Regions from separate parts of the Amycolatopsis methanolica 239 genome, predicted to be linked through region 2. Evidence: riboswitches for the same ligand, from Rfam matches in the RefSeq annotation. Region 2 holds a riboswitch; the other holds the start of a gene.
What was found. Region 2 has a riboswitch for S-adenosylhomocysteine ahead of metH (methionine synthase). Riboswitches for the same ligand answer to the same signal wherever they lie in the genome.

Region 1: it holds a riboswitch for S-adenosylhomocysteine, as region 2 does, so the genes downstream of both, AMETH_RS40585 (MOSC N-terminal beta barrel domain-containing protein) here and metH (methionine synthase) in region 2, are expected to answer to the same signal.

What each region holds. Positions count from the first base shown of each region.
Region 1 covers NZ_CP009110.1:4,437,844-4,445,839, reverse strand. The annotation lists gene AMETH_RS21590 (CGNR zinc finger domain-containing protein) at 1-168, opposite strand, end outside; gene AMETH_RS21585 (DoxX family protein) at 182-547, opposite strand; gene AMETH_RS21580 (class I SAM-dependent methyltransferase) at 607-1,428, shown strand; gene AMETH_RS21575 (sulfite exporter TauE/SafE family protein) at 1,536-2,312, shown strand; S-adenosyl-L-homocysteine riboswitch at 2,332-2,407, shown strand; gene AMETH_RS40585 (MOSC N-terminal beta barrel domain-containing protein) at 2,421-2,810, shown strand; gene AMETH_RS40580 (MOSC domain-containing protein) at 2,822-3,055, shown strand; cobalamin riboswitch at 3,045-3,226, shown strand; gene AMETH_RS21560 (ABC transporter substrate-binding protein) at 3,291-4,274, shown strand; gene AMETH_RS21555 (FecCD family ABC transporter permease) at 4,271-5,308, shown strand; gene AMETH_RS21550 (hypothetical protein) at 5,305-5,538, opposite strand; gene AMETH_RS21545 (hypothetical protein) at 5,909-6,862, opposite strand; gene AMETH_RS21540 (vWA domain-containing protein) at 6,941-7,996, opposite strand, start outside.
Region 2 covers NZ_CP009110.1:2,923,624-2,931,619, forward strand. The annotation lists gene AMETH_RS13985 (TetR/AcrR family transcriptional regulator) at 1-290, shown strand, start outside; gene AMETH_RS13990 (enoyl-CoA hydratase/isomerase family protein) at 287-1,330, shown strand; gene AMETH_RS13995 (winged helix DNA-binding domain-containing protein) at 1,357-2,490, shown strand; gene AMETH_RS14000 (zinc-dependent alcohol dehydrogenase) at 2,493-3,500, opposite strand; S-adenosyl-L-homocysteine riboswitch at 3,966-4,043, shown strand; gene metH (methionine synthase) at 4,059-7,667, shown strand; gene AMETH_RS14015 (hypothetical protein) at 7,714-7,996, shown strand, end outside.

The DNA.
Region 1 (7,996 bases), 1.5 Mb from region 2:
CAGATCCCGCTCGTCCAGCGTCAGCTCACCCAGTTCGTGCTCGGCCAGCCAACTGCGGGCCGACCAGGGCGTGCCGAAGTGATCCTCGCCGTGGAGGAAGCGCGCCGAGTTGCCGAACACCTCGAGCGGACGCAGATCGTCCGGCGCGGCGGGGCGCGAGTAGGCCATACCGGCAGGTTACCTACCCCGCCAGCCGCCCCACCGCCACGAACACGCAGACCGCCAGCACCAGCAGGTTGAGGGCGCTCGTGCGGTACTCGCCCAGCTTCGCGTGGCTGATCGCCGCCCCGGTCATCACGACGGCGAGCCCGATCGCGGCGGCCGGGGTGAGCACGGGCGCGATGCCGGTCGCCCCGGGCAGGACCAGCCCGAGCACCGCGGCCAGTTCCGCGGCGGCGACCACCCGGATGACGGGCAGCGGGAAGAACACCACCCCGGTCTGGCCGGTGTCGAGCATCCGCTGCTTCGACTGGGTGGACTTGAGCGATCCGGACACCAGGAACAGCGCCGCGAGCAGCCCCTGGCAGATCCACAACACGACGTTCACCTGACACGCCTCCTTTCGTCTCACCCACCGGACGAGGCGGCGCGGGCTAACGTGACCGCATGGCGAACGAGGACGAGGCACGCGACTGGAACGGCGACACCGGCCGCTATTGGGCCGGCCACGCCGAGCACTACGACGCGATGCTCGCGCACCTGACCCCGCACCTCCTCGACGCCGCCCGCATCGAGCCGGGCGAGCGGGTCCTCGACATCGGCTGCGGCTGCGGCACCACGACGCTGCTCGCGGCCGGGCGGGGCGCGGCCGTCCTCGGCGCGGACCTGTCCGGCCCGATGCTCGCCGTGGCGCGGGAGCGCGCCGCCGGGCTCGACGGGGTGCGGTTCGAGCAGGCCGACGTGCAGGTCCACGACTTCGGCGCGGGCTCGTTCGACGTCGCGCTCAGCCGGTTCGGCGTGATGTTCTTCGACGACCCGCTCGCCGCCTTCACCAACGTCACGCGGGCGCTGCGGCCGGGCGGGCGGCTGGCGTTCCTGTGCTGGCAGGACCTGCGCGAGAACGAGCACCGGGTGCTGGCGCTGGACGCGATCGCCCCGCACGTCGACACGACCGGCGCCGCCCCGCCCGGCCCCGGACCGTTCTCGTTCGCCCGGCCGGGCTACCTGCGCGAGCTGCTGACCGGTGCGGGGCTGACCGGCATCGCCGTGGACGAGGTCCGGGCGCCGGTCCGGCTCGGCGCCGACGCGGCGGCAGCGGCCGACTTCCTGCGCCACGGCGCGATGCTGCGGGCGATCTTCGAGCGCTACCCGGCGGAGACGGTCGAGCGGGCGGTCGCCGCGCTGACCGAGGCGCTCGTCCCGCACGAGACGCCCGACGGTGTGCTGCTCGGCGCGGCCACCTGGCTTGTCACCGCGCGCCGGCCCTGACGGCGGCGGAGTCCCTTCTGGACACCGCACTCTGACTCCACAGTGGAGGAGTGGGGTTCGTCTCGTGAGCCGGGAAAACGTTTGCTCTTGCGGTAAATTGCGGTAACGTGCCCGCTGATCCGCCGCTCACCCTCGGCCCGTGGCAACTGCTGTTCCTCGTGGTGGCCGGTGTCGGGGCGGGGCTGACGGGGTCGATCGCCGGGCTCGCCTCGCTGGTGTCCTATCCGGCGCTGCTGGCGATCGGTGTGCCGCCGGTCACCGCGAACGTGACCAACACCGTCGCGTTGATGGGCAACACGGTCGGCTCGGCGGCCGGTTCGCGTCCCGAGTTGCGCGGGCAGCGCGCCCGGTTGCTGCGGTTGTGCGCGATCACCGCGGTCGGCGGCGCGGCGGGCAGCGCGTTGCTGCTGCTCACCCCCGAGGACACGTTCGCCTACATCGTCCCGTTCCTCATCGGCGGCGCGTCGGTGCTGTTGCTGTTCTCCCCGCGGCTGGCCGAACGCGCCGGCCGCGGCGACGGCGGGCTCACCGCGGGCACTGCGACGGGCGCGTTCCTGGTCGCGATCTACGGCGGGTACTTCGGCGCGGCGGCCGGGGTGATCATGCTGGCGCTGCTGTCCGCCGCCTGGGCGCAGCCGCTGGCCAGGACGAACGCGGCGAAGAACATCGTGACCGGCGCGGCCAACCTGGTGGCCGCCGTGGTGTTCGCGTTCACCGGCTCGGTGCTCTGGCCCGCGGCGGCGGCCCTGTGCCTCGGTCTGGTCGCCGGCTCCTTCGTGGGCCCCGCGGTGGTCCGCCGCCTGCCCGCGGCCCCGCTCCGGGTGGCGATCGCGCTGGCGGGCATGGGCCTGGCCGTGACACTGGCCTGGCAGGCCTGGAGCTAGAAGTGCTACCTTCGCAGGCGGTGCCGAGGGGCGCTGCGACGGGCCCGGCCCGCCACGCTCGGCACCGTCTCCTGCAGCAAGGGCGCCTTCTCACCCGAGGAGGCGCAGATGCTCGTCGGACACCTCGCCGCGATCTTCCGCTACCCCGTCAAGTCCATGGCCGCGCAACCGCTGGACGAGGCCGCCGTCTCCTGGCACGGCCTCGACGGTGACCGGCGCTGGGCGTTCGTCCGGCCGGGCCAGGAGTCGAACGGCTTCCCCTGGCTCACCATCCGCAGGCGCAACGACCTCGTCCGCTACCAGGTCGTCGGCGAGTCCCAGGTTCGCACCCCGGACGGCAGGCTGCACGACGTCACCGATCCCGCGCTCGCCGCGGAACTGGGCGCCGCGCGCGTCCAGAAACTGGACCGTGGCACGTTCGACAGCGCGCCGTTGTCCCTGATCACCACCCGCAGCGCCGGTGCCGAGCCGCTGCGCTTCCGCCCCAACCTCCTCTGATCGACACCGACGTGCCCGAGGAGGACTGGATCGGCCGCACGCTCCGCATCGGCACCACCCGCATCCGGGTCGACCGCCGCGACCGGCGCTGCGTCGTCGTCAACGTCGATCCGCGCACCGGCCGTCGCGCACCGGCCGTCCTGCGCCGCATCGGCCGCGAGCACGACACGTGCCTCGGCGCCTACGGGGCCACTGTGGAACCGGGCACGGTCGGGGCCGGGGACGGGGTCGTCGTGCTAGCGTGAGCGCGCCAGTCGTGCCCCGCGAGGGGCCAGGGAATCCGGTGCGAATCCGGAACTGACGCGCAGCGGTGAGCGGCGACGGGCGGGACAACGGCCACTGGACCACGCGGTCCGGGAAGGCGTTCCGCCCGGACGACCCCGAGTCCGAAGACCTGCTGGCACCCCCGCCACGGGGGAGACCGCCGGACCGGGCTCCGCGCATGAGCCCTCGACGCTAGGGGCCGCTGTGCGCCGATCGATGACCTTCTCGCTGCTCGCCGCCGTGCTGACGCTGACGGGGTGTGCGAGCGCCACCCCCTCCGGAGACACCGCCGCCGTGGCCGTCGACAACTGCGGCCACCAGGTCCGCGTGGCGGAACCGCCGCGGCGGGCGGTCGCGCTCAACCAGGGCGCGGCGGAGATCATGCTGTCCCTCGGCCTGGCCGACCGCATGGCAGGCACCGCCACCTGGACCGATCCCGTGCTGCCGCACCTGGCCGCGGACAACGCGAAGGTGCCCCGGCTCGCCGAGAACTACCCGTCGTTCGAGACCGTGCTCGCCGCCGAGCCGGACTTCGTCGCCGCCTCGTTCGGCGCCATCCTCGGCAAGGGCGGCGTCGCGACCCGCGAGCAGTTCGAGCAGCTCGGGGTGCCCGCCTACCTGTCGCCGACCGAGTGCGCCAAGGACACCAGCGGCGGCGGCGACGGCACGCGCACCGAGACTCTGACCATGGACGCCGTCTACACCGAGATCCGGGACCTCGCGCGGATCTTCGGCGTCGAGGACCGCGGCGAGCAGCTGGTGACCAGCCTGCAGGAACGGATGCGCGCGGTCGCGGGCGCCGGCGCGAACGCCCGGCTGATGTTCTGGTTCGCCAACTCCGAAGCCCCCTACCTGGCGGGTTGCTGCGGCGCGCCCGGCATCATCACGACGACCGTGGGCGCCCGCAACGTCTTCGACGACACGCGCGAGGAGTGGCCGCAGATCAACTGGGAGACGGTCGCCGAACGCGACCCGGACGTGATCGTCCTCGGCGACCTGACCCGCCGTTCGCAGACCGCGGAGAACGCCGCCGCCAAGATCGCGTTCCTGGAGTCGCACCCGGTGACCCGCGACCTGGCTGCCGTGCGGAACAAGCGGTACGTGCTGTTGTCCGGGCAGGCGATGAATCCGACACTGCGTACCGTGGACGGCGCCGAGCAGGTCGCCGCGGCGCTGCGCGGGTTCGGGTTCGCCAGGTGACGCGCACCGCGCGAGTCCTGCCGCTGTGCGCCGGTGGTCTCGCGCTGCTCGTGGTGTCGGTGGCCGTCGCGGTGACGATCGGCCCGGCCGGGATCAGCGTCGGCGATGTCTACGCGACCGTCCTGGCCCACCTCGGCTTCGGGGAGCCGGTGCTCTCGCCGGTGCGCGACGGAATCGTGTGGCACCTGCGGATCCCGCGCGCCCTGCTGGCCGCCGTGTGCGGGGCGGGCCTGGCGGTGTGCGGGGCGGTCATGCAGTCGCTGCTGCGCAACCCGCTCGCCGACCCGTTCGTGCTCGGGGTGTCCTCGGGCGCGTCGACCGGTGCCGTGCTGGTCGTGGTGCTCGGCGTCGGCGGGGGAGTGGTGTCGTTGTCCGCGGGGGCGTTCGCCGGGGCGGTGCTGTCGTTCGGGCTCGTGCTGTTGCTCAGCCAGACGCTGGGCGGCACCACCGAGCGCGTCGTGCTGTCCGGGGTCGCGGCGATGCAGCTGTTCTCCGCGCTGACGTCGTTCGTCGTGTTGACGGCCGGGGACGCGGAAACGACGCGGGGCGTGTTGTTCTGGCTGCTCGGGTCGTTCAGCAGCGCGTCGTGGTCCGGGGTCGGCGTGTGTGCCGCGGTGCTGGTCGTCGCGTTGCTGGTGTGCTTCGGCCACGCCCGCACGCTCGACGTGCTCGCCTACGGCCAGGACCTCGCCGCGGCGCTCGGGGTCGCGCTGACGCGGACCCGGATCGTGCTGATGTGCGTCACCGCGCTGCTGACGGCCGCGCTGGTGAGTGCCTGCGGGGCGGTCGGGTTCGTCGGGCTGGTGCTCCCGCACGCGGCCCGCGCGCTGGTCGGCCCTGGCCACGGACGCCTGCTGCCGGTGACCGCCGTGGCCGGCGCGGTGTTCCTGGTGTGGGTCGACACGCTGGCGCGCACGGTGCTCGACCCGCAGGAGGTGCCGGTCGGCGTGGTCACGTCGATCATCGGCGTGCCCGCGTTCGTGGCCGTGCTGTACCGCAGCCGTCCACAATGGACGCGGCGAGCGGCCGCCTAACGAATTGCGTCGCGGCCGGCGTCGGTGAGCTTGGCGGGGATGCGAGAGCCGTTGCCGGGGACGCGGCGGACCAGGCCGGCGTGGATCAGCAGTCGCGCGCCGAACTGGTCGCAGCAGGAGAGTCCGTCGACGTACACGTGCGGCTCGCTGCTCGCGGTCAGTTCCACGCGACCGTCGGCAACCGCTTTCAGGAATTCGACGTCGCGGTGGCTGAGGGTGGACGCGGTCATCGCTGGCACCTTTCCGAGAACGGTGTGGTGCGCCACAGAATAGAGGATCGTTGAACAATCGAGCAACCGGGTTGACGGATCGTTCAACAATCGCTAGCGTTGCGGAGCATGCGACCCAGCTCACAGGATACCCGGCAGACCCTCATCGGCGGCGACCCGGACGACATCTCCTGGATTCCCTGAAATTGTTGAAGACCTGCCAGTAACACGCCCTGCTTTCGCCTCGATTCACTGATAAGGCCCGCGCGGAGGGTGGGCGCGACACCTCCGGCACCGCCGTCTTGCCCGCGCTCGAACTCCCCCTCGGAGCGTTGTGGCAGGCGAGTGGCCCCCGAGTGCGGACTCCCAACTGCCCCGCGCTCGGGGGCCCCTATTCGTACACCACGTAGACCGGTTCCGGCTGCAGCCCGACCACCTGCTCGGGCCTCATCAGCGGTTGCCCGCCGCGGGTGTCCTCCTGGTAGAAGAGCTTGAACCCCGCCTTGACGTGCGGCGGCTTGCGCTTCATCACCTGGTCCCAGGTGGCCTTCTTCGCCTCGGCGCTGCCGATGCCGTCCACCACGTTGATCACCGCGACCCCGTTGTGCCGCTTCAGCCCGGCGATGTCCCGCACGACCGTCACCGCCACCTGGTGGTACACCATGATCTTCTCCGGCAGCCGGTGCCGCGCCACCAGCGAAGCGAGGTAGGCGGCCACTCCGTCGAGCTCCTCGCCGGTCGTCACACCGAACTCCTCGCCCGGCACGACGCCCGGTTCCACCGCCCACTCCGGGTCCAGTGCGACACCGACGTCCGGCTCGGTCAGCCAGTGCTCGAACGCCTTCACCTCGGGCAGGAAGTCCGCGCGCCCCGGCTGGATGTTGAGCAGCAGCTGCCCGTCCAGCGCCCGCGCCGCGTCGAGGTAGCGCTGGATCGTGCTGTCGTTCGCCCGGCTGCGGTACATGCCGTCCGGGCCCGGCGTCGGGTTCACTGTCGTCGCGATCAGCTCGACCACCGGGACCACCGGCCGGGTCCGCGGGTAGGTGCCGATCAGCTCGCGCAGTCGCGCGGAGGCCTCCTGCAGATCACCGGTCATCCGCCCCAGCGCCGGGCTGCCCGGCGCGCCGCAGTAGCTGACCAGCAGGTGGTCCTCGACCACGCTGTGCGCGGCGACCTGCGCCGGGAACCCGCGCAACCCCGCGGCGGGCGCGTCCAGCGGCGCCGGCCGCCCGGAAAGCGCCTGCCTGGAAAAGAAACCCTCACCACCGCCGCTGCAGGCGGCGCTCGCCGCGCCCGCCAGGGTCGCGGTGAGGAAGGCCCGCCTGCCGACCGTGCTCCCCGCCATGACCACGGGATGCCCTGGTCTCGACCACTTACACACCGCAGCGGGAAAATCACTCCCCGCGAGACGGCTTCGTTACCATCAGCCGGGCAGCAGCTCGGTCACCAGCTGGGTGAGCTGACGCAGGTTGCGGCACTCGTGCATCGGGACCACGCGGGCGTACCGCAGCGCGGCGGAATCGCCCGTGCCCCAAGCTGATCGCGCCTCCGGGTTGAGCCAGTGGACGTGCTTGGCCTTGTCCGCGATCCGGCGCACCGCGTCGAGGTTCGGGTCGCCGCCGTTGGTGCGGCCGTCGCCGAGGATCAGGACCGACGTGCGCGGCCCGACGGCGTCCGGCCACCCGTCCACGAAGCTCGCCAGCGAACCGCCGTAGTCGCTGCTCATGCCCCAGCGGGTGAGCTTCGCCTGCGTGAGGATGCGCCGCGCGAGCCCCTCCGGGTCCGCCGCGCCCGCGGTGACCAGGCCGGTGATCTCGTCGGTCAGCTCGACGAACGCGAACGTGCGGATCTTGCTGAACTGGTCCGACAGCGCCTGCACCAGCAGCAGCGTGAACTGCGCGAACCCGGCCACCGACCCGGACATGTCGCACAGCAGCACCAGTTCCGGGCGGCCGGGACGACGGTCGCGCATCGCGGGCCGCATCGGCACCCCGCCGGTGGCCAGCGACCGCCGCAGCGTGCGGCGCAGGTCGATCTGCCCGCGCCGGGCGCGGCGCCGCCGGGTCGCCAGCCGGGTGGCGAGCTTTCGCGACAATGGCTGGATGGTGCGGCGCAGCTCGGCGAGCTGGGCGCGGGTGGCGTTGGTGAAGCTGACCAGGTCGGTTTGCGGCGGCACCGCGTACTGCGCGATCCGCTCGCGCCCGCGCAGCTCGGCCGTGCGGCGGCGGGCCTCGGCCTGCACCGCCTCCCGGTAGGCGCCGATCCGGGACCGCGCCTCGCTGCGGGCGACCGCGTCGCCGAACGCGCTGCCGTCCGTGCGGATCGCGGCGAGCACCCGGTTCAGCAGCGCGTCCGGCCGCACCCGGTCCAGCGCCTGGTAGGCCGACCAGCCGCGCATCCCGTTCGCCCCGCCGCCGCCGGACCCGCCGTCGCCGAACGAGCCGTACCGGCCGAACTGGTCGACCGCGGCCGAAGCCAG
Region 2 (7,996 bases):
CCCCGGCCAACCGCAAGCGGTACGCCGCGCGGCGCAAGGAGATCGAGGTCCTCGTCACGCGGATCGTCTCCGACGGGGTGGCCGAAGGACTGTTCGTCGCGAAACGGCCCGCGGAGACCGCGCGGGCGCTGCTGGGCATGCTCCAGTCGATCGGCCGCTGGTACCACCCGGACGGCGGCCCGCTGTCGCCGGACGAGCTGGCCGAGCGCTACGTCGACATCGCGCTGATGACCGTCGGCGTGCGCAAGCGGCCCGCGGCCCGGGCACGTCGGCGGGCCCGCTCCGCATGACCGTGGGGATCGCCGCGCTCGCCGACGGCGCCGCGCACGACCCGCTCCTGGACGACGCCGGTCAGGCGCGGCGGCCGCTGGTCGTGGTCGACCTCGACGAGCCTGTGCCCGCCGACGTCGTCGACGCCGCCGCGCGGGCGGCCCGGTCGTCCGAACGGATCCTGGTCGGCGTCGCCTGCCGTGCGGTCGACGACGAGCGCTGGGCACTGGCCGACGCCCTCGACCTGACGTTCGCGGCCGCCGGCTGCGGCAGCGGCCCCCAGTTCGTGGCGAGCGACGACCCGGCGGGCGACGCCGAGGTGCTGCGGCAGGCGGCCGAGGCGAACCCGCAGGCCGCGCTGGTGCTGCGCCAGGTGCTGCGGGCGAGCGGCCGTCTGGACGTCGCCGCGGCCCTGGACGTCGAGTCGTTTGCCTACTCGACGCTGCTCGGCGGGCCGGAGTTCGCGCGCTGGCTGAGCGGACGCGGGAACCGGCCGCTGCCCCCGCCCGCGACCGAACCGCCGGTGCTCCTGGCCCGCGACGGCGACGTGCTGCGCGTGACGCTCAACCGGCCCGGCCGTCGCAACGCCTACGGCCGGGAGGTGCGGGACGCGCTCGCCGACGCCCTGCGGGCCGCCGCGGCGGAGGACTGCCGGGTGGTGCTCGACGGGGCCGGTCCGGCGTTCTGCTCGGGCGGCGACCTCGACGAGTTCGGCACCACCCCGGACCTGGTCACCGCGCACTTCGTGCGAACCAGGGCCGGTGCCGCGCGGGCGCTGCACGCGATCGCCGGGCGCGCGGAGGTGCGCGTGCACGGGGCGTGCGTCGGCGCGGGCATCGAGCTGGCGGCGTTCGCGGGCCGTGTGGTGGCGCACGCGAACACGGTGTTCCGGCTGCCGGAGGCCGCGATGGGCCTGATCCCCGGCGCGGGCGGCACGGTGAGCGTGCCGCGCCGGATCGGCCGGTGGCGCACGCTGTGGCCGGCGCTGTCGGGGCGGCCCCTGAGCGCGGTGACAGCGCTGGACTGGGGCCTGGTCGACGCCATCGAGGACGGTTTCTGACCGCTTTGCGGTCTAGCGTTCCGATCATGACCGCCCGCGTTTCGTGGACCGCCGTCCGAGCCCGCCGGCTCGGCCGGCACTTCCTGTCCCGCCCCGGGGCGGGACAGGCGGACACCGTCGCCGCGATGTGCGGCGCGCACGCCCAGGTCCGCACCGCCGCCGAGCTGTCGGTCGCCCTGCGCACCGGCGGCACCGCGGACGACGTCCGGGACGCGGTCGCCGATCACACGCTGATCCGCACGTTCGGCCCGCGCGGCACTGTCCACCTGCTGCCGGCTCAGGACCTGGCGCTGTGGACCGGTGCGCTTCCCGCGGTCCCGCGGCGTTCGACCATGCCGTCCGCGGTGCGGCTCACCGACGAGCAGACCGACCAGGTCGTGGAGGCCGTCGCGGACGCGCTCACCGACGCCGAACTGACCGCCGACGAACTCACCGAGGCGGTCGTCGCCCGCGTCGGCCCGTGGGCCGGCGACCTCGTCATGCCGGCGTTCCAGGGGTTCTGGCCGCGCTGGCGCCAGGCACTGGCGACGGCCGCGCACCGGGGCGCGCTGTGCTTCGGCCGGGACCGCGGGCGGCAGGTCACCTACACCAGCCCGCGCCGGTGGCTGCCCGGGTTCCGGCCGGAGGAGACCGAAACCGCGCTGACCGGCGTGCTCGCCCGCTACCTGCACGCCTACGGGCCGGCCACGCCCCAGCACTTCGCGCGCTGGCTGGCCGCTCCGGTGGAGTGGGCGTCGGCGCTGTTCGCCCGCGCCGGCCTGCGCCCGGTCGACCTCGACGGCGAGTGCATGTGGCTGAACGCCGACGACACCCTGCCCGGCAGCCGGACACCGCCCGCGCTGCGGCTGCTGCCGTTGTTCGACGCGCACGTCGTCGGCAGCTTCCCGCGGGAACTGCTCTTCCCCGGTGTCGCCGCGCACCGGTGCCTCGCCCGCGGGCAGGCGGGCAACTTCCCGGTGCTGCTCGTCGACGGCGTGGTCGGCGGGCTGTGGCACCAGCGCCGCTCCGGCCGGGCGGTCCACCTCACCGTCGAACCGTTCACGACGCTGAACGCCGCGCACCGGCGCGAGCTGGACGAACAGGTAGCCCTGTTGGGGGAGGTCCTCGGCCGGGAGCCGCGGCTGACGATCGGCCCGGTGACCGTCGGCGCGCACGCCTGAGGTCAGCGCCGGGGGTCGACGTGGATCTTCGGCGCGCCGCCCGCGGGCCGGTCACCGGCGAGTACGGCGGCCACCTCGCCGAGCCCGACGGTGGCGGCGACCAGCGGCACCGGGTCGACCGCGCCGCTCGCGTACTGCTCGATCGTCCCGGCCAGGCCGGGGGAGGCCGACAGCACGCCGACCGCGGTGACGTCCTTCAACGCCAGCAGGCGCGTGTCGAGCAGGCTGGGCCGCCCGGCCAGGCCGATGAAGACGACCCGGCCGCCCGGTTCGACCAGTTCCACCGCCCTGGCGGGGAGTTCCGGCGCCCCGGAAGCGTCGATCACCGCGTCGAACGGCAGCTCCGGCAAGCAGTCCGGGGACCAGGCGTGGCGGAAACCGAGCGAGCGGGCGAACTCCAGCGACGCGGCGGTGGCGCCCAGCAGGTGCACCTCCGCGCCGGCCGCGCGGGCGAACATCGCGCACAGCAGGCCGATCGTGCCCGGGCCGAGGACGAGCACCCGGTCGCCGGGACGCGGATCCGCGCCGCGCACCGCCCGCAGCGCGTTGCCGCCCGGCTCGACCATCGCGCCCGCGGCGGCCCCGACCGCGTCCGGCAACGAGTGCAGCGCGGTCACCGGCACGGCCAGGCGCTCCGCCAGCGCGCCCGGCCGCCCGCCGCGAATCCCGATTTCGGTGCGGTTCTCGCACAGGTGCTGGCGGCCGCTGCGGCACCGGCGGCAGGTGCGGCACCCGAGCATCGTGTCCCCGGTGACCCGCCTGCCGAGCCAGGCCGGGTCGACGCCGTCGCCGGATGCCACGACCGTGCCGCACCACTCGTGGCCCAGCCGCATGGGATACCGGGCGTGCGCGTCGTGCAGATAAGGCATGCTGCCGTCGAAGAACTCCGCGTCCGTGCCGCAGATCCCGGCCCGCGCCACGGCGACGACGACCTCACCTGGCGCGGGGAACGGCGGCTCGACCTCGACCACGGCGCCCTCGCCGGGAGCGGTGACCACGAACGCGCGCATGGCCCCGAGCGTAGCGGGAAAGATCCACTGTGGACGGCAATGGGCACAAAGTCCTCACTTTGAGGACTTTGTCCTTGCCCCGGACGGTCTTCCCGGGCGCATACTGGAGGAGCACGTGCGGGTGCTCGGGGCACCGCACGGCGGGGAAGCGGGTTCCGTCGGGGGATGGTGCCCGCGGGAGGTCGATGCCCGGCCGGTCGGGGCCACTGGGCAGGCGGTCTCCGACGGCGGGCCGGCTTGGGGAAGCCGGCCCGCCGTTCTGTGTGCCCGGTCGGTCCTCGATCGGGCCGGCTTCCACCCCGGGTACCAGCACCGGGACGTCCTCACCGCGGCGGCGAGCCAGAACACCGGCGAAGCCGAACCGGTGGCCGCGAACCTGGCGCGCGTCGCCCTCCGCTGACGGCCGGGGTCCACATCGCGGGAACAGTTTTGGTGCCGCCGCGGGGCGTCCAGTACTGTGTTCGCCAGGCCGAGAGGCGCTGCAACGGACCCAGGTCCGCCACGCTCGGCCCCCGTGAACCGCAACAAGGGCGCCTCCCGACAGTTGGGAGGGCGCCGGTGGAAACGACGAAGGCTCTGCGGGAAATCCTGAGCGACCGGGTTGCCGTGCTCGACGGCGCCTGGGGCACGATGCTGCAGGGCGCGGGCCTCACCCCGGCCGACTACCGCGGCGACCTGATCGGCGACCACCCGCGGGACGTCACCGGCGACCCGGACCTGCTCAACCTCACGCGCCCCGATCTGATCCTCGACGTGCACCGGCAGTACCTCGCCGCGGGCGCGGACATCACCACGACCAACACGTTCACCGCGACCAGCATCGGCCAGGCCGACTACGGCCTGCAGCACCTCGTCCGCGAGATGAACGTGCGCGGCGCCCAGCTGGCCCGCCAGGCCGCCGACGAAGCAGGCGGCAGGTTCGTCGCCGGCTCCATCGGGCCGCTCAACGTCACCCTGTCTCTGTCGCCGAAGGTCGACGAGCCCGCCTACCGCGCGGTCACCTTCGACGAGGTCCGCGACGCCTACGCCGAGCAGATCGCCGCGCTCGCTGAGGGCGGCGTCGACCTGCTGCTCATCGAGACGATCTTCGACACCCTGAACGCGAAGGCCGCCATCGCCGCGGCCCGTGACGTCGCCCCGCACCTGCCGCTGTGGATCTCGGTGACCATCGTCGACCTGTCCGGGCGCACCCTGTCCGGCCAGACCGTCGAGGCGTTCTGGAGCGCGATCGAGCACGCCCGCCCGCTGGTCGTGGGCGTGAACTGCTCGCTGGGCGCGGAGGAGATGCGCCCGCACGTCGAGCAGCTGTCCCGGCTGGCGGGCACCTACGTCGCCTGCCACCCCAACGCCGGCCTGCCCAACGCGTTCGGCGGCTACGACCAGACTCCGGACGAGACCGCCCGCATGCTGGGCGAGTTCGCGGGCAGCGGCCTGGTCAACATCGTCGGCGGCTGCTGCGGCACCGGCCCCGCGCACATCGCCAAGATCGCCCAGGCGGTCTCCGGAGCGGCTCCGCGCGAGGTCCCGCCGCCGCGCACCCACACCCGGTTCAGCGGGCTGGAGCCGTTCGAGATCGGCGCCGACACCGGGTTCGTGATGATCGGCGAGCGCACCAACGTCACCGGCTCGGCCAAGTTCCGGCGGCTGATCGAGTCCGGCGACTACCAGGCCGCCGTCGACGTCGCACTGGACCAGGTCCGCGGCGGCGCCAACCTGCTCGACGTCAACATGGACGCCGACCTGCTCGACTCCGAGCACGCGATGACGACGTTCCTCAACCTGATCGCCACCGAGCCGGAGGTGGCCCGCATCCCGATCATGGTCGACAGCTCGCGGTGGAGCGTGCTGGAGGCCGGGCTCAAGTGCGTGCAGGGCAAGGGCGTGGTCAACTCGATCAGCCTGAAGGAGGGCGAGGAGCAGTTCCTGCGCCAGGCCCGCCGTATCCGCGACTACGGCGCCGGTGTCGTCGTGATGGCCTTCGACGAGAAGGGCCAGGCCGACACCACCGAGCGCAAGGTGGAGATCTGCGCCCGCGCCTACGACCTGCTCACGCGCGAGGCCGGGTTCCCGCCCGAGGACATCGTGTTCGACCCCAACGTGCTGGCCGTCGCCACCGGCATCGCCGAGCACAACGGCTACGCCAAGGCGTTCATCGAGGCGCTGCCGCTGATCAAGCAGCGCTGCCCGGGCGCGCGCACCAGCGGCGGCATCTCGAACCTGTCGTTCTCCTTCCGCGGCAACGACGTCGTGCGCGAGGCGATGCACTCGGCGTTCCTGTTCCACGCGGTGCGCGCCGGGCTGGACATGGGCATCGTCAACGCCGGCCAGCTCGCCGTCTACGAGGACATCCCCGCCGACCTGCTGGAACTGGTCGAGGACGTGTTGTTCGACCGGCGCGAGGACGCCACCGACCGGCTGGTGGAGTTCGCCGAGACGGTCCGCGGCCAGGGCCGCAAGCGGGTGGTGGATCTGTCGTGGCGCGAGGCGCCGGTGGCCGAGCGGCTGCGGCACGCGCTGGTGCACGGCATCGTCGACTACATCGAGGACGACACCGAAGAGGCGCGGCAGAACTTCGCGCGGCCCCTGGAGGTCATCGAGGGCCCGCTGATGGACGGCATGAAGACCGTCGGCGACCTGTTCGGCTCGGGCAAGATGTTCCTGCCGCAGGTGGTCAAGAGCGCGCGCGTGATGAAGCGGTCGGTGGCCTACCTCGAACCGTTCATGGAGGCGGAGAAGGAGGAGCTGCGCCGGTCCGGCCAGGTGAGCACCGAGCGCGGCCAGGGCAAGATCGTGCTCGCCACCGTGAAGGGCGACGTGCACGACATTGGCAAGAACATCGTCGGCGTGGTGCTGGGCTGCAACAACTACGAGGTGATCGACCTCGGCGTGATGGTGCCCGCGGCGAAGATCCTGGACACCGCGGTCGCCGAGAACGCCGACGCGATCGGCCTGTCCGGGCTGATCACCCCGTCGCTGGACGAGATGGTGTCGGTCGCGACGGAGATGCAGCGGCGCGGGCTGAAGATCCCGCTGCTGATCGGGGGTGCGACCACGTCCCGGCAGCACACGGCGGTGCGGATCGCGCCGGCGTACGACCACACGACGGTGCACGTGCTGGACGCGTCGCGGGTCGTCGGGGTGGTGTCGGACCTGCTCGACCCCGACCGCGCGGCCGCGCTGGACACGGTGAACCGCGCGGAGCAGGAGCGGCTGCGCGAGCAGCACGCGGGCAAGCAGCGCCGCCCGATGCTCACGCTGGAGCAGGCGCGGGCCAACCCGGAGCGGGTGTCCTTCGACGACCTCCCCGTGCCGTCGTTCACCGGGGTGCGCACGGTGTCGCCGGGGCTACCCGCGCTGCGCGAGATGATCGACTGGCAGTTCCTGTTCCTCGCGTGGGAGCTGAAGGGCAAGTACCCGGCGATCCTGGAGCAGCCGGTGGCGCGCGAGCTGTTCGACGACGCGAACACGCTGCTCGACGAGATCGTCGCGAAGGAGCTCCTGGAGGCCCGCGGCGCCTACGGTTTCTGGCCCGCGCACAGCGAGGGCGACGACATCGTGCTGGAAAACGGCGTGCGGTTCCCGATGCTGCGCCAGCAGACGTCCAAACCGGACGGTCGCGCGAACCGCTGCCTCGCCGACTACGTGGCCCCGGCGGGGGACCACCTCGGCGGGTTCGCGGTGACCGTGCACGGGGCCGAGGAGCTGGCGCGCCACTACGAGTCCCAGAACGACGACTACCGGGCGATCATGGTGAAGGCCCTGGCCGACCGGCTGGCGGAGGCGTTCGCCGAGTACATCCACCTGGAGGCTCGGCGGGAGTGGTTCGAGCCGGACGCGCAGCCGTCGCTGGCGGACCTGCACGCCGAGCGGTTCCGCGGGATCCGGCCCGCGCTCGGCTACCCGGCGAGCCCGGACCACAGCCAGAAGCGGGAGCTGTTCGACCTGCTCCAGGCGCCGGACCTGGGCCTCGGGCTGACGGAGTCGTTCGCGATGACCCCGGCGGCCAGTGTGAGCGGGCTGATCTTCGCCCACCCGGAGTCCCGGTACTTCACCGTGGGGCGCCTCGGACGCGACCAGGTGACCGACTACGCCCGGCGTCGTGGACTGCCGCAGCCGGAAATCGAGAAGTGGTTGCGCCCCAACCTGGACTACGATCCCGCGGAGTGATGATCTCCGAGGAGCTCCGTGACACCGACGTGTCGCGGAGCTCTAGTTGTGGTTCACTGCGCCCAGCCTCGGCGACGCGGTGACGGTCTGTCGGCACTTGATCGGCGCGCTGGGAGCGTGGCGGTTTTCCATCGGGCCGGCCGACAGCGATCAGCCGAGACCGTACGACGCCACGCTGCTGACCCGGTCCCGATCCCGGGCCAGCGAGAGCGGGATCCAGGCGATCCGGCGGGTGGCGCTCGGGCACCTGGACGTGATCGGGCTGGACCCGGCGCTGCTGGAGGTCACCGAGATCGGCGGGCAGCCCTTCGGCCGGGTCTACCGCGCCG